One region of the Methylophilus sp. DMC16 genome, then DNA from elsewhere that is predicted to be linked to it. Evidence: predicted binding sites of a transcription regulator. Region 1 holds the regulator's gene; each other region holds the start of a gene.
The links. The regulator sigma-54, encoded in region 1, starts transcription at its own class of promoters, with help from an activator protein. The targets are predictions, from matches to a motif close to TGGCACNNTTCCTGCT.
Positions count from the first base shown of each region.

Region 2: glnL (nitrogen regulation protein NR(II)) is a predicted target of sigma-54. The motif match lies at 2,491-2,506, and genes of this name have one in related genera.
Region 3: msuE (FMN reductase) is a predicted target of sigma-54. The motif match lies at 2,614-2,629, and genes of this name have one in related genera.

Region 1 covers NZ_JBQUZC010000003.1:87,976-92,213, forward strand. Annotated here, with positions in the region: gene tyrS (tyrosine--tRNA ligase) at 1-752, shown strand, start outside; gene ACT53D_RS11870 (RNA polymerase factor sigma-54) at 798-2,342, opposite strand; gene lptB (LPS export ABC transporter ATP-binding protein) at 2,349-3,092, opposite strand; gene lptA (lipopolysaccharide transport periplasmic protein LptA) at 3,101-3,715, opposite strand; gene lptC (LPS export ABC transporter periplasmic protein LptC) at 3,774-4,238, opposite strand, start outside.
Region 2 covers NZ_JBQUZC010000002.1:679,484-683,721, reverse strand. Annotated here, with positions in the region: gene ACT53D_RS11380 (rhodanese-like domain-containing protein) at 1-45, opposite strand, end outside; gene glnA (type I glutamate--ammonia ligase) at 412-1,821, shown strand; gene ACT53D_RS11370 (DUF4124 domain-containing protein) at 1,948-2,439, shown strand; gene glnL (nitrogen regulation protein NR(II)) at 2,549-3,652, shown strand; gene ntrC (nitrogen regulation protein NR(I)) at 3,669-4,238, shown strand, end outside.
Region 3 covers NZ_JBQUZC010000004.1:17,995-22,232, reverse strand. Annotated here, with positions in the region: gene ACT53D_RS14190 (AMP-binding protein) at 1-825, opposite strand, end outside; gene sfnG (dimethylsulfone monooxygenase SfnG) at 849-1,937, opposite strand; gene msuE (FMN reductase) at 1,965-2,537, opposite strand; gene ACT53D_RS14175 (SfnB family sulfur acquisition oxidoreductase) at 2,967-4,199, shown strand.

The sequences.
Region 1 (4,238 bases):
GGGATGACTTCTCCAAACGCTTCAAGGGTAATCAACCGATTGCGATTCACGAGTTTCTGTACCCGTTACTGCAAGGATATGATTCGGTGGCCCTGCAAGCGGATCTTGAGCTCGGTGGTACCGACCAGAAGTTTAACCTGCTCATGGGGCGTGAGTTGCAAAAGCAGGCCGGCCAGTCGCAGCAATGTGTGCTGATGATGCCGTTGCTGGAAGGGTTGGATGGCGTCAATAAAATGTCTAAATCACTCGGGAACTACATTGGCATTAGCGAGGCGCCAGAGACTATTTTTGCCAAGATCATGTCGATTTCAGATGAACTGATGTGGCGCTATATTGATTTGCTGTCTTTTGCGACGCTGGAAAACATTGCCGAATGGAAGGCGCAAGTCGCCAGTGGCGCAAACCCCCGCAATATCAAGGTCGGCTTCGCGCAGGAAATTGTGGCGCGTTTCCATGGTCAAGCCGCGGCTGAAAAAGCCTTGCAGGACTTCCAGACCCGTGCCAAAGGCGGCATCCCGGATGACGTGCCCGAAGTTGAAGTGACCATTGAAGGCGAGAGCATCGGCATTAGCCAATTGTTAAAACAGGCGGGCCTGGTTGAAAGCACCAGTGAAGCCATGCGCGCAGTGCAGCAAGGCGGCGTCAAGCTCGACAGCGTCAAGGTGGATGATAAGAATCTGCCTTTGACAAAAGGCGTGACAGTGATCGCACAGGTGGGCAAACGTAAATTTGCCAAGATCACAATCAGGTGATTTGAGCTGAGAAACAAAAAAGGCCGCATCTGCGGCCTTTTTTGTTTAGAGCGTTTTGCGCAAGTTCGCGGGAGGAATATTCAGGGACTCGCGATATTTGGCTATGGTACGGCGGGCAACGACGATGCCTTGTTGTGCCAGTGTGTCGGTGATCTGGTTGTCCGACAAAGGCTTTTTCGGGTTTTCTTCGGCCACCATTTGCTTGATCAAGGCGCGGATGGCGGTGGCAGAGCAGGAGCCGCCTGCATCTGTGGCCACTGAGCTGCCAAAGAAGTATTTGAGTTCATAGACGCCACGCGGTGTGAGCATATACTTATGCGTGGTGACGCGGGAAACTGTGCTTTCATGCAAGTCGAGTTCTTCGGCGATTTCACGCAGTACCAGTGGCCGCATGGCAATTTCACCATGTTCAAAGAAGTTGCGCTGGCGATCTACAATGGCTTGTGACACGCGCAAAATGGTCGAGAAGCGCTGCTGGATATTTTTAATCATCCACTTGGCTTCCTGCATCTGGCTTTGCAGGTATTGGCCTGAACTCTCGCGGTTGCGCTTGAGGATGTCCGCATACATCTGGTTGATGCGCAGTTTGGGGATCACGCCATCATTTAAGGAGGCGACCCAAATACCCTTGATCTTTTTAACCACCACATCGTGCTGGATAAAGTGATCGTGACTAAAGCTGGAAAACTCGCTGCCGGGTCTGGGGTTTTGCTGGCGGATCAGGTGCTGCGCCGCCTTGAGTACCGCTTCATCGCAACCAAGCACCTTGCGCAGTTTGACAAAGTCTTTGTTGGCCAGCAGCGCCAGGTGGTCTTTGGCAATGGCAATGGCGGTTTGCAAGTGTGGCGTTTCTTGCGGCAAACGCGTCAGTTGCAAGAGCAGGCACTCGCGTAAATCGCGCGCACCAACGCCTACAGGGTCCAGGTTCTGGATCAGTTTGAGTGCGGTTTCCAGTTCCAGCAGCTCGACCTCAAGTTCGAGTGGCAAGTGCTCCACAATCTCCTGCAGATCTTGCTCCAGATAGCCATCATCAGTGATGCTATCCAGTAGCAGTTTGACCAGGCTCATGTCACGTTGCGATAAATGTGCCAGTTGTATCTGATCAATCAGATGCTCGCGCAAACTGATGCTGGTGGTTTCCTGTCTGGAAAAGTCACTGTCTTCGTCTTCCTGATGATTGCGTCCGGCTTCGTCCCAGTTGCTGGTGCTGCCAAACTCTTCATAATCATCTTCAAACTCTGGCGGCGTGAATTCCTCGTTTAAATTGGGCAGGTCGCTCTCGCTCCCGCCCAGCTCATCGTGCAAGTCTTCACGCAGACTTTCTGCCGGTGCGGTGATCTCTTGCTGCGTTGCCATGTCAAACGAGCTGGCATCTGTCGGCTCAGCTTCTACAGTGGGGGGAGGCGGTGTGTTATCTTCAAACTCGCCTTCTTCACCGTCTGACATTTCCAGTAACGGGTTTTCCTGCAGGATGGTTTCCAGTTCCTGGTTCAGTTCCAGCGTGGAAAGTTGCAGCAAACGGATCGATTGCTGCAGCTGCGGCGTCAGCGCCAGATTTTGCGAAATACGTAATTGCAGGTTCTGTTTCATGACGGATTACAGCCTAAAATTCTTGCCCAGATACACTTCACGCACACCTTCGTTCTGAATGATTTCATCGGGCGTGCCTGCTGCAAACACAGCGCCTTCATTGACAATATAAGCGCGGTCACAGATGTCCAGCGTTTCGCGCACATTGTGGTCGGTGATTAAAATACCAATATTCTGACTGCTCAGGTAGCGGATGATTTTCTGGATTTCGATCACCGCAATCGGATCAATCCCGGCGAACGGTTCATCCAGCAAAATAAATTTAGGGTCTGTGGCCAGGCAGCGCGCAATTTCAACGCGTCGACGTTCGCCGCCAGACAAGCTGACGGCCTGACTGTTGCGGATGTGCTGGATATGCAATTGATCCAGCAAGGACTCAAGCCTCGCCTCACGCTGCTCTTCCGTATAGGGACGGGTTTCAAGAATGGCGAGGATGTTGTCGGTTACGCTGAGCTTGCGGAAAATGGATGCTTCTTGGGGCAGATAAGCCAGGCCCATGCGCGCGCGCTCATGCATGGGCGCGCGGCTCACGTCGGCGCCATTCAGCGTAATGTTGCCTTCATCCAGTGCAACCAACCCGACAATCATGTAAAAGCTGGTGGTTTTGCCTGCCCCGTTGGGACCCAGCAAGCCGATCACTTCGCCACTGCGTAACTCAAGCGTCGTGTTTTTGACCACGGTACGGCCCTGATAGGTTTTTTTCAGGCGGTTAACCTGCAAATGGTTCTGATCTGCTGCCATGGTTTCCATCTTTATGCTTACTCTTTGCCTTGCTCACCAGTGTTTTCGGCAGGGGCAGGTTCGACCTTGAGTTGCAAGGAGCGATTCATCCGTAACCCCTGTTGAGAGGTTGGCTTGTTGTCAATGACAGGTGGTGTGGTTTTATTTTTAGGCTGTATGGTGGCCTTGACGCGGCTGCCAGCCGTCCCGTTCGGGTTGGCTTTGGTGCCGCCAATCACCTCGGCATACTCGGCGTTGGCGTCGTAGCTGATGTAGTCCCCGGTCACGATGTCTTCACCACGTTTAACCCAGGCATTGGTATACAGTTGCACTTTATCCATGCGGGCGTTGTATTCGATACGTTGACCACTGCCTTGCATCCACTCGTCTTTACCGGTACGTTTTTGCTTGAATGTGGTGGGGTTGCCGGTACAGGTGCTATGTTGAAAGCCGTCCTGATCCTCGCGTACGATCATTTTGTCCGCCTTGATTTGCAAAGTGCCCTGATTAAGAATCACGTTGCCCGTGTAGATACTGATTTTTTTAGCATCGTTCACGGTCACGGTATCCGCTTCAAGCTCTATCGGTTGATCTCGGTCAGATTCTTCGGCCAGCACACTCAGCGGCATGGACAATAGCGCCCATACGCTCATGCAGATCGCTAAAAATAAGGGCTTGTGCGTGTTCAACTCATTTCTCCATAATCAACGGTCATTGGCGTTCTGTGTTTGACGCCTGGGCCGGGCTTGCCAAATTGCTGGCGACGGGTGGACGCTCATAATGCACATGCACCCGGTTAAACAATTGCATGGTATCAGCCCGGTTATCAAAACGCATGCCCGTGCCTGTAATCACTGTCGCCGGTTTTTGGCGGATGATCACCGACTGGTCTGTGTGTGCCACCTCGGTATCCGGCTCCAGCCAAAGCCGCTCGGTTTGCATTTGTGTTTCTGGCTTGGTGGCAGAGGCTTGGCGGATCACCTTGACCTGATTGCTAAACTCCACCAGTTTACCATTGGCAGAAACACGTCCATGCTGACCATAAATTTGCGTGTAAGGCTTGTTCAGGCCAAACTGGGTAAAGCGTGGCCGCTGCAATTCTGTATAGTCATTGGCAGGAAAGTGGCGCATTTTTGCGGCCGCCAGCACATATTTGGTATTGCCGGACGCATCCGT
Region 2 (4,238 bases), on a different contig from region 1:
TGCGCGCTGAGCGGCTTGTTGCAAGATTTTTTCAACACTCTCCAAATGACACCTTCACTCTTTCAATCACTTAGTTAAACCGCGAGTATACCTGTGAAAGCCATGCAAACACATTTAGCACCATTTTTGTGCTCAATTTGTTGCAGTGCACCTAATTAGTGCCCATTGATTTTGCTTTTTTATGTCAGATATCCCATATCCATGCAAAATGCCTGTTTTTGGGTGGCATGCTTCCTGCTACTATTACATCCTAAGATTCAATGGAATTCGTAAACCAAAAATTCCACATATCTATTTGTTTTGCTAGTTTGTGTTTTTATATTTGCTCACGTTCCGGGACATCCGCAACATGTCCCTTTTTTGCGTGCGCAAGTTGAATCATTTTAGATCTTGATCACTGAGGAGAATGTAATGTCCGTTGCAAACGTAATGAAACTGGTTGCGGAAAACGACATCAAATTTGTTGATTTCCGTTTTACCGACACCAGAGGTAAAGAGCAGCACGTGACCGTGCCAGTGTCTGCCTTCGACGAAGATAAATTTACCGAAGGTCACGCCTTTGATGGTTCTTCCATTGCTGGCTGGAAAGGCATTCAAGCCTCTGACATGCAATTGATGCCTGATGCAAGCACCGCATTCATCGATCCATTTTTTGACGAACCAACCTTGGTTCTGACCTGCGACGTAGTAGACCCTACTGATGGTAAAGGCTATGACCGTGACCCACGCTCCCTGGCAAAACGCGCTGAAGCTTACCTGAAATCCAGCGGCCTGGGCGACACTGCTTACTTTGGTCCAGAGCCAGAGTTCTTCATTTTTGACAGCGTACAATGGGATGCCACCATGGGTGGTAGCTTTGTGAAAATCAACTCAGAAGAGGCCGCTTGGTCCTCAGGTGAAAAATTCGAGGGTGGCAACACTGGTCACCGTCCAGGCGTTAAAGGCGGCTACTTCCCAGTGCCTCCTGTCGATTCATTGCACGACATCCGTTCTGCCATGGTCATGACCTTAGAAGAACTGGGCGTGCCTGTTGAAGTGCACCACCACGAAGTGGCAACAGCAGGTCAATGTGAAATCGGTACTAAGTTTGCGACCTTGGTACAACGTGCTGACTGGACGCAAATCCTGAAATACGTAGTGACTAACACAGCCCATGCTTACGGTAAAACAGCCACATTTATGCCAAAACCAATGTTTGGTGACAACGGCTCCGGTATGCACGTTCACCAATCCGTATGGAAAGATGGTAAAAACCTGTTTGCAGGTAACGGCTATGCAGGCCTGAGCGACTTCGCTCTGTACTACATCGGCGGCATCATCAAGCATGCGCGCGCACTGAATGCGATTACCAACCCAGGTACTAACTCCTACAAGCGCTTGGTACCGCATTACGAAGCACCAGTCAAACTGGCTTACTCCGCTAAAAACCGTTCTGCTGCGATTCGTATTCCGTTCGTGCATTCTGATAAAGCCCGTCGTGTTGAAGCGCGCTTCCCAGACCCGATTGCTAACCCATACTTGGCTTTCTCAGCCCTGTTGATGGCTGGTCTGGATGGCGTTCAGAACAAGATTCACCCAGGTGAACCAGCGACTAAAGACTTGTACCATCTGCCACCAGAAGAAGATGCATTGATCCCAACGGTATGTTCATCTTTGGAACAAGCATTGGAGTATCTGGATAAAGACCGCGAGTTCTTAACACGCGGCGGCGTTTTCTCAGACGACTGGATTGATGCATACATTGCATTGAAAATGGAAGAAGTCACTAAACTGCGCCAAACACCACACCCAGTGGAATTTGGTCTGTACTACTCTTGCTAATCACAAGAGCACGCACTAAAACAGGGCAGCCCAGGCTGCCCTGTTTTTTTATGTGCGCGCTGTTCCGTCAACGTTTTTAGGCGAGCAGACGTTGATACCCTCAACGATCTGCTCTAAACTATTGCCATGAAAAGACTTTTTTACATTTGCACCTTCGCGCTCATGTGCAACCCAAGCTGGGCAGATATTTACAAATATACCGACAGTAACGGCGTCACCACCTATACCAATATCAAACCCGAAGGCAAAAGCAAGGCAGAGCTCATTATTAGTGGGCCCAGAACCACAGAGCCTCCACCCCCTGCCAGGGAGAAAAAAGCCAATGTCAGAACACCCTCTCCGGCCGATTTTCCCAAAGTCGATAATCAGACACAAAATCAACGCGACCAAAAGCGGCGAGAGCTATTAATGAACGAGCTTTCTCAAGAAAAACAAGCACTTGAGAATGCTCGCCTGTTATATGAAGAAGCCCAGAACACGCCAGAAGTCTATAGAGGTGCCAATGGAAAAACGTTTAGGAATGTCGCCAAGTATGAAGAAAAACTGCGAGTGATTGAGGCCGAAATTCAGGCACATGAGCGCAATATCGAGCTGTTAAATAAAGAACTCAACCTTTAAATGCACCATTTTGGGGGCTTGCTCAATCATTTTTACGTTTCTTGTAAGAATTGGCTTGGGTTTTGCTTTAAAACAGGGCGTGATTCACTCTTTTTAACAAGCTCAGGACATGGTACAGAAATCTCCCAACGGCTTTAGTGGTTTAGAGCATATTGCCACGGCAGTCATTTTGCTTAATAACCAACTAGAAGTTACTTACGCAAACTCCAGCGCCGAGATTCTGTTTGCATTTAGTGCCAACCAGATTCAAGGGGCGCATATCCATGACGTGTTTGTGAATTGCGAAATTTTGCAAATGGCCGTGACTAACGCCATAGAAACACAGAGCCCATATCGTGAGCATGAGTTTGCACTGACCACCCAACGCGGCCATACAACGGCCGTGACCTGCACAGCCACCCCTATTTCAGCCGCGTTCAATCAAACGCCGGAAGACATGCTGATTCTGGAGTTTGTGCAAATGGATCAGCAATTGCGTATTGCGCGTGAAGAGCGCATGCTGATACAGCAGCAAGCCAACTCTGAATTACTCAGGAATCTGGCGCATGAGATCCGCAACCCGCTAGGCGGCTTGCGTGGTGCGGCACAATTGCTTGAATTTGAGTTGCCGCAACCCAGCCTAAAAGAATATACCCAGGTGATTATCAAAGAGGCTGACAGACTACATAGCCTCATGGACAGACTGCTGGCACCACACCGCGTGCCAAAATATGAGCCCACCAACATTCATGAAGTGCTGGAGCGCGTACGCAGTCTGTTACTGGCAGAATCGCCTAACCATATCCGCGTGATCCGCGACTACGATACCAGCTTGCCGGAGCTCATTGGCGATCGCGAAAAACTGATCCAAGCCGTGCTCAATATTGCGCGTAATGCGGCACAAGCGATGCAGCAGCACCAGACCGAAGGTGCGAGCATTACTTTCCGCACGCGTGCTGAGCGCCAAATTACGCTAGCCAGAAAACGTTACCGTGTCGGGATTCATTTAGAGATTATTGATAACGGCCCAGGCATCCCTGCCGGCATCAAAGAACGCATTTTCTACCCGCTGGTATCCGGTCGCGAAGGCGGCACAGGCTTGGGCCTTGCGCTGGCGCAAACCTTTATCACCCAACACCATGGCATGATCGACTGTGATTCACAGCCGGGTAAAACCATATTCCATATATTGCTACCCATTGAAAGTACGCAATTAAAATCATCAGTACAATAATTCACGAGAAACAGCTATGAAGCCAATCTGGATCCTAGACGACGACAAATCCATCCGCTGGGTGTTTGAAAAAGCCCTGGCCCGCACGGACTTTGATTTCAAAACATTTTCATCCCCGGCAGAAGCCCTCAACGCTTTAAATCGTGAACAACCCCAAGTCATTGTCAGTGACATCCGCATGCCGAATGGCTCGGGCCTGGACTTTTTATCCGAGGTAAAGCAGCGCTTTCCCGAGATTCCCGTCATTATCATGACCGCCTACTCAGACCTCGAAAGCGCTGTCGCCGCCTTTCAGGGTGGCGCGTTTGAGTATCTGGCCAAACCGTTTGATGTAGACCAAGCCATCGAAATTATCAAACGTGCCGTTGAAGAAAGCATGCGTCAATCTGTCGAGGCCGTAGAAGACACCGGCCCCTCGCCAGAAATTATCGGCCAGGCACCCGCTATGCAAGAGGTTTTCCGTGCCATTGGCCGCCTCAGCCGCTCGCACTCAACCGTGCTCATTAACGGCGAATCCGGCAGTGGTAAAGAACTGGTCGCCAGTGCACTGCATAGACACAGCCCACGTGCTGACAAACCCTTTATC
Region 3 (4,238 bases), on a different contig from region 1:
GCGGGATTGGGTGAGGGTATACAGACGCTGGTAAGTCGTTGCCGTGCCTGCCACCAGCGTAGGGCCGAGTTCGCGCCTGTCGGTGTCCCGGGTCGCCAGATTTTCTGGAAAATTCAGCGTAAAGCCTGCCAATAGCCACGGCGAAAGCAGATATTTGGCATGACCGCTGGCGGCAAATGCACGCGCCGCCAATGCCTCTTCATGCGCAGTGAGCGCCTCTTGGCTGATCAATTGGCGGCCATTCTTAAGCAGTTCGGCATGGCTTAATTCGCTGTACTCCAGCGCATAGGCGTCACTTAAGCGGTAAAAGCGGAAGGCGATTTCCGCAGTCTCAGCCACCGGTGAAATGTTCTGGGTCTCAGGCGTGTCCACAATCTGCGCATAAGCAACCAGCGCAGGATGCTGATAGCCAGCTAGCCCGCGCGCATCGGCATAAATCACCAGTGTGCTATCAGGCTTGGCTGCCAGGACTTGATCCACCTGCGCCTGCGCCTCGGCAAACACAAATTTTGGCCGCAAGGTATGCAATAAATCCAGTAACTGCGGCTGCGCAAAGGCCGGATCCAGTGGCGCTGCCACGCCGCCCAGCCAATGGGCGGCTAGCGACAACAGCAAGGCCTCTGGCCGTGGTTCACTGAGCAGGAACAAGGTATCGCCCTGGCGAAAGCCGTGTTGCTGTAAATAGTGCGCCGTGCGGGTGACGTCCTCTTGCACCGCAAGCCAGGAGGCCTGCTGCCAGAGGCCCAGCTGTTTATGCCGAATTGCAACACGATGCGGGCGCTCCACGGCCTGCAAAGCGAGCAAGTGAGGTAAAGTCTCTGCCATTGCCAATTTCCTGCCGGGTTGAGTTAAGCCGCTTTGGCCAAGGTTTTAGCTTCCAGCTCACGCACCAGTGGCAGTACTTTTTCACCAAAATAAGCGACCTCTTCCTGAAAGTGCAAAAAGCCCGCCAACACTAAATCTACGCCCACCGCCTTCAAAGCCACAATGCGCTCGGCAATTTGCTGTGGTGTACCAATCAAATTGGTTTTAAAGCCATCGTTATATTGCACCAGGTCTTCAAAGCTCGACTTCGCCCAGTTACCTTCACGCTCCGGGCTGGCAGCACCGGCATTTTTCACTTCATGGCCAAAGGCATTGACCGCTTCAGGGTTGGCTTTATCAATGATTTCCTTCAATACGGCTTTGGCTTCTTCTTCGGTATCGCGGGCAATCACAAAGGCATTGACCCCGATCTTGACCTGATGCTTATTGGCCGCCGCCTTGGCGCGAATATCGTCCACCTGGGCCTTGATCCCTTCCACGGTGTTACCGTTGGTGAAGTACCAGTCTGAGACCGCGGCCGCATTATCGCGCGCAGCACGTGAACTGCCGCCCTGGAAAATTTCTGGATGTGGCTGCTGCAAAGGTTTAGGTTTGAGTGAGTAGTTACTAAAGCGGTAAAAATCGCCTCTGTAAGTAAAGTTATCCTGGGTCCAAATGCCCTTGAGCGCTTCAATAAACTCGCGTGAACGGCGGTAGCGTTCGTCGTGATCCAGCCAATGCTCGCCAATCGCCGTAAACTCACCACGGAACCAGCCGGAGACGATATTCACCGCAATCCGTCCCTGGGTGAGAATATCAATGGTCGCCAATTGTTTGGCAGCCAGCACCGGATTCCAGGGGCCAGGCAAAATGGCGGCAATCACTTTGAGTTTGGTGGTCGCCGCCAGCAAGGCATGCGAAAAAGATACCGACTCATGCTGAAACTCGGCCCCATAGCCCGCAGTAAATCGGATTTGGCTCAAGGCATATTCAAATCCGGCTTTTTCGGCAATTTGTGCCAGCTTGCGGTTGTAATCGATATCCCAACTGGTGCGCTGCTCAATGTTACTGACCACCAGGCCACCACTGACGTTAGGCACCCAATAGGCAAATTTAATGTTTTCTGTACTCATCTTTAATCTCTCCAAAAGTCACTGAATTTAAATAGCTAATAACTTTTCCTGGCTCAAAAGCTCGCGATGCTTGAGCAAAGGCAGGGCACGCTCTACCGCTAGATCAATGCGCGCTTTCACCGCCTCACTCTTGATTTGATAGTTTTCAAAATCCGCTTCAACGGCATATACGCCGATCGGCAACGTGACTGCCTGGAAGAAGCTGAATAATGGGCGCAGCTCATGATCAATGATCAAGGCATGGCGCTCAGTCCCGCCGGTTGCTGCCAGCAGCACGGGCACATCAATCAATGCTTCGAGATTGACCAGATCAAACAAATGCTTGAACAACCCTCCATAAGAGGCGCGATACACAGGCGTAGCCACCACCAGTAAATCGGCGGTTTCAATCGCCTGGATATCTTGCTGTACGTTGACTGGTAAGGCTTTGGGATCGTAGGAAGCGACCAAGCTGCCCGCAATTTCGCTTAATTCCACCACGTGCAGATCAATCGGGATTTGCTGTCCCAACTTCTGTGTGATCGCCTGCACCAGTGCAGCGGTTCTGGAAGGTAATTTATAGCTGCCGGAAACGGCAGTGACTTTTAATGGACGGCTCATCATGACTCCTGAAATAACAATGACGAAGGTCGTTGCTTACGATGCTTCGCAGACGACCTTGCTTGCCAGTAGTATTAGCAGCATCCATGCCAGGCCATAATATTTATATTTTTCAATGACTTAATATAAAACCTGATTTTTAAATGGTGTTAGATTCCAGCGCTAGTTGCTGATCAACTGCTGCAAAAGCAGCAGTTTTGTGCGATCACGCTGCAGTCCGCTCCCGCCCCACCCTCCAGTGGCTGCTGCTTTTACAGCAGCCATTCAGCAGCAAACTGTTTCTATAGAGGCGGAGGCAGAGATGGATTTTTACATTTTCCTTTAAATTCAATGCTTTATTGATTGGCACACTAAATGCAACAGTGACTGCAGACGCATGGTGCCTGCTCGCCATGCCTTTATTGATCTCTTTTTGAATAAGGACTGACTATGACTGCACAAGCAAATAAGATTGCACATTTGCCTGTAAACCTGCCGCGACAAGCGGCGCATTTGATTAAAAGTGACGCAGAAGCCCTGACCGTCGCCAAACAGGTTGCCAGCGAAATCGCCAAAGAAGCCGCCCTGCGCGACCAGGAACGCCGACTGCCACGTAAAGAGCTAGACCTGTTTTCAAGCAGTGGCTTGTGGGGCATTACCGTGCCGAAAGAATACGGCGGTGCCTTCGTCTCCAACAAAACCCTGGCAGAAGTGGTAGCCACCGTGGCCGAGGCGGACCCCAGTGTCGGCCAGATTCCACAGAATCATTTATACATGGTGGAAGGCTTGCGCCTGGATGGCTCAGACTTTCAGAAAAAATACTTTTTTGAGCTGGTGCTACAAGGGGTGCGGTTTGGCAATGCGTTCTCCGAGATTGGCACCAAGAGCGTCAATGACGTGAAAACCAAGCTCACGCCCACCAATAGCGGCTACTTTTTAAACGGCAAAAAATTCTATTCTTCAGGCGCATTGCTGGCGGACTGGGTGCCAGTGGTGGCAAAAGATGAACACGACAATACCGTGGTGGCATTTGTACCCGCTGGCGCAGAAGGCCTGACCATTATTGATGACTGGTCCAGCTTTGGCCAACGCACCACCGCCAGCGGGACGACCATCCTGGAAAATATTTTTGTGCCTAGCGAATATGTCTTGCCGCACCATCTGGCGTTTGACCGCCCGACCACCATGGGGCCAATTGCACAGATTATCCAGGCGGCGGTGGATACCGGCATCGCCCGCGCGGCGTTTAAAGATACCCTGCACTTTGTACGCAACTACACACGGCCATGGATAGATACCGATCTGGAACACGGCTATGAAGACCCGCATACCATCAAAGACATCGGCGACTTGCAAATTCGCCTCCACGCCACCGAGGCCTTGTTGGCACGTGCCGGTGAATACATAGACGAAGCACAACGTAACCCGAATGAGGACACCGTGGCAGAAGCTTCGATTGCGGTAGCTGAAGCCAAAGTGCTGAGTACCGAAACCGCCTTGCTGGCGGGCAGCAAACTGTTTGAACTGGCCGGGACACGCTCGACCTTGGGCGAATACAACCTGGACCGCCACTGGCGCAATGCACGTACCCATACGCTGCACGACCCGGTGCGCTGGAAATACCATGCCGTCGGCAACTACAGCCTGAACAAGGTGAAACCGCCGCGCCATCCTTGGATTTAAACGGCAAGGCCATGAAAGCGCCATAAGCGATGGCGCCTT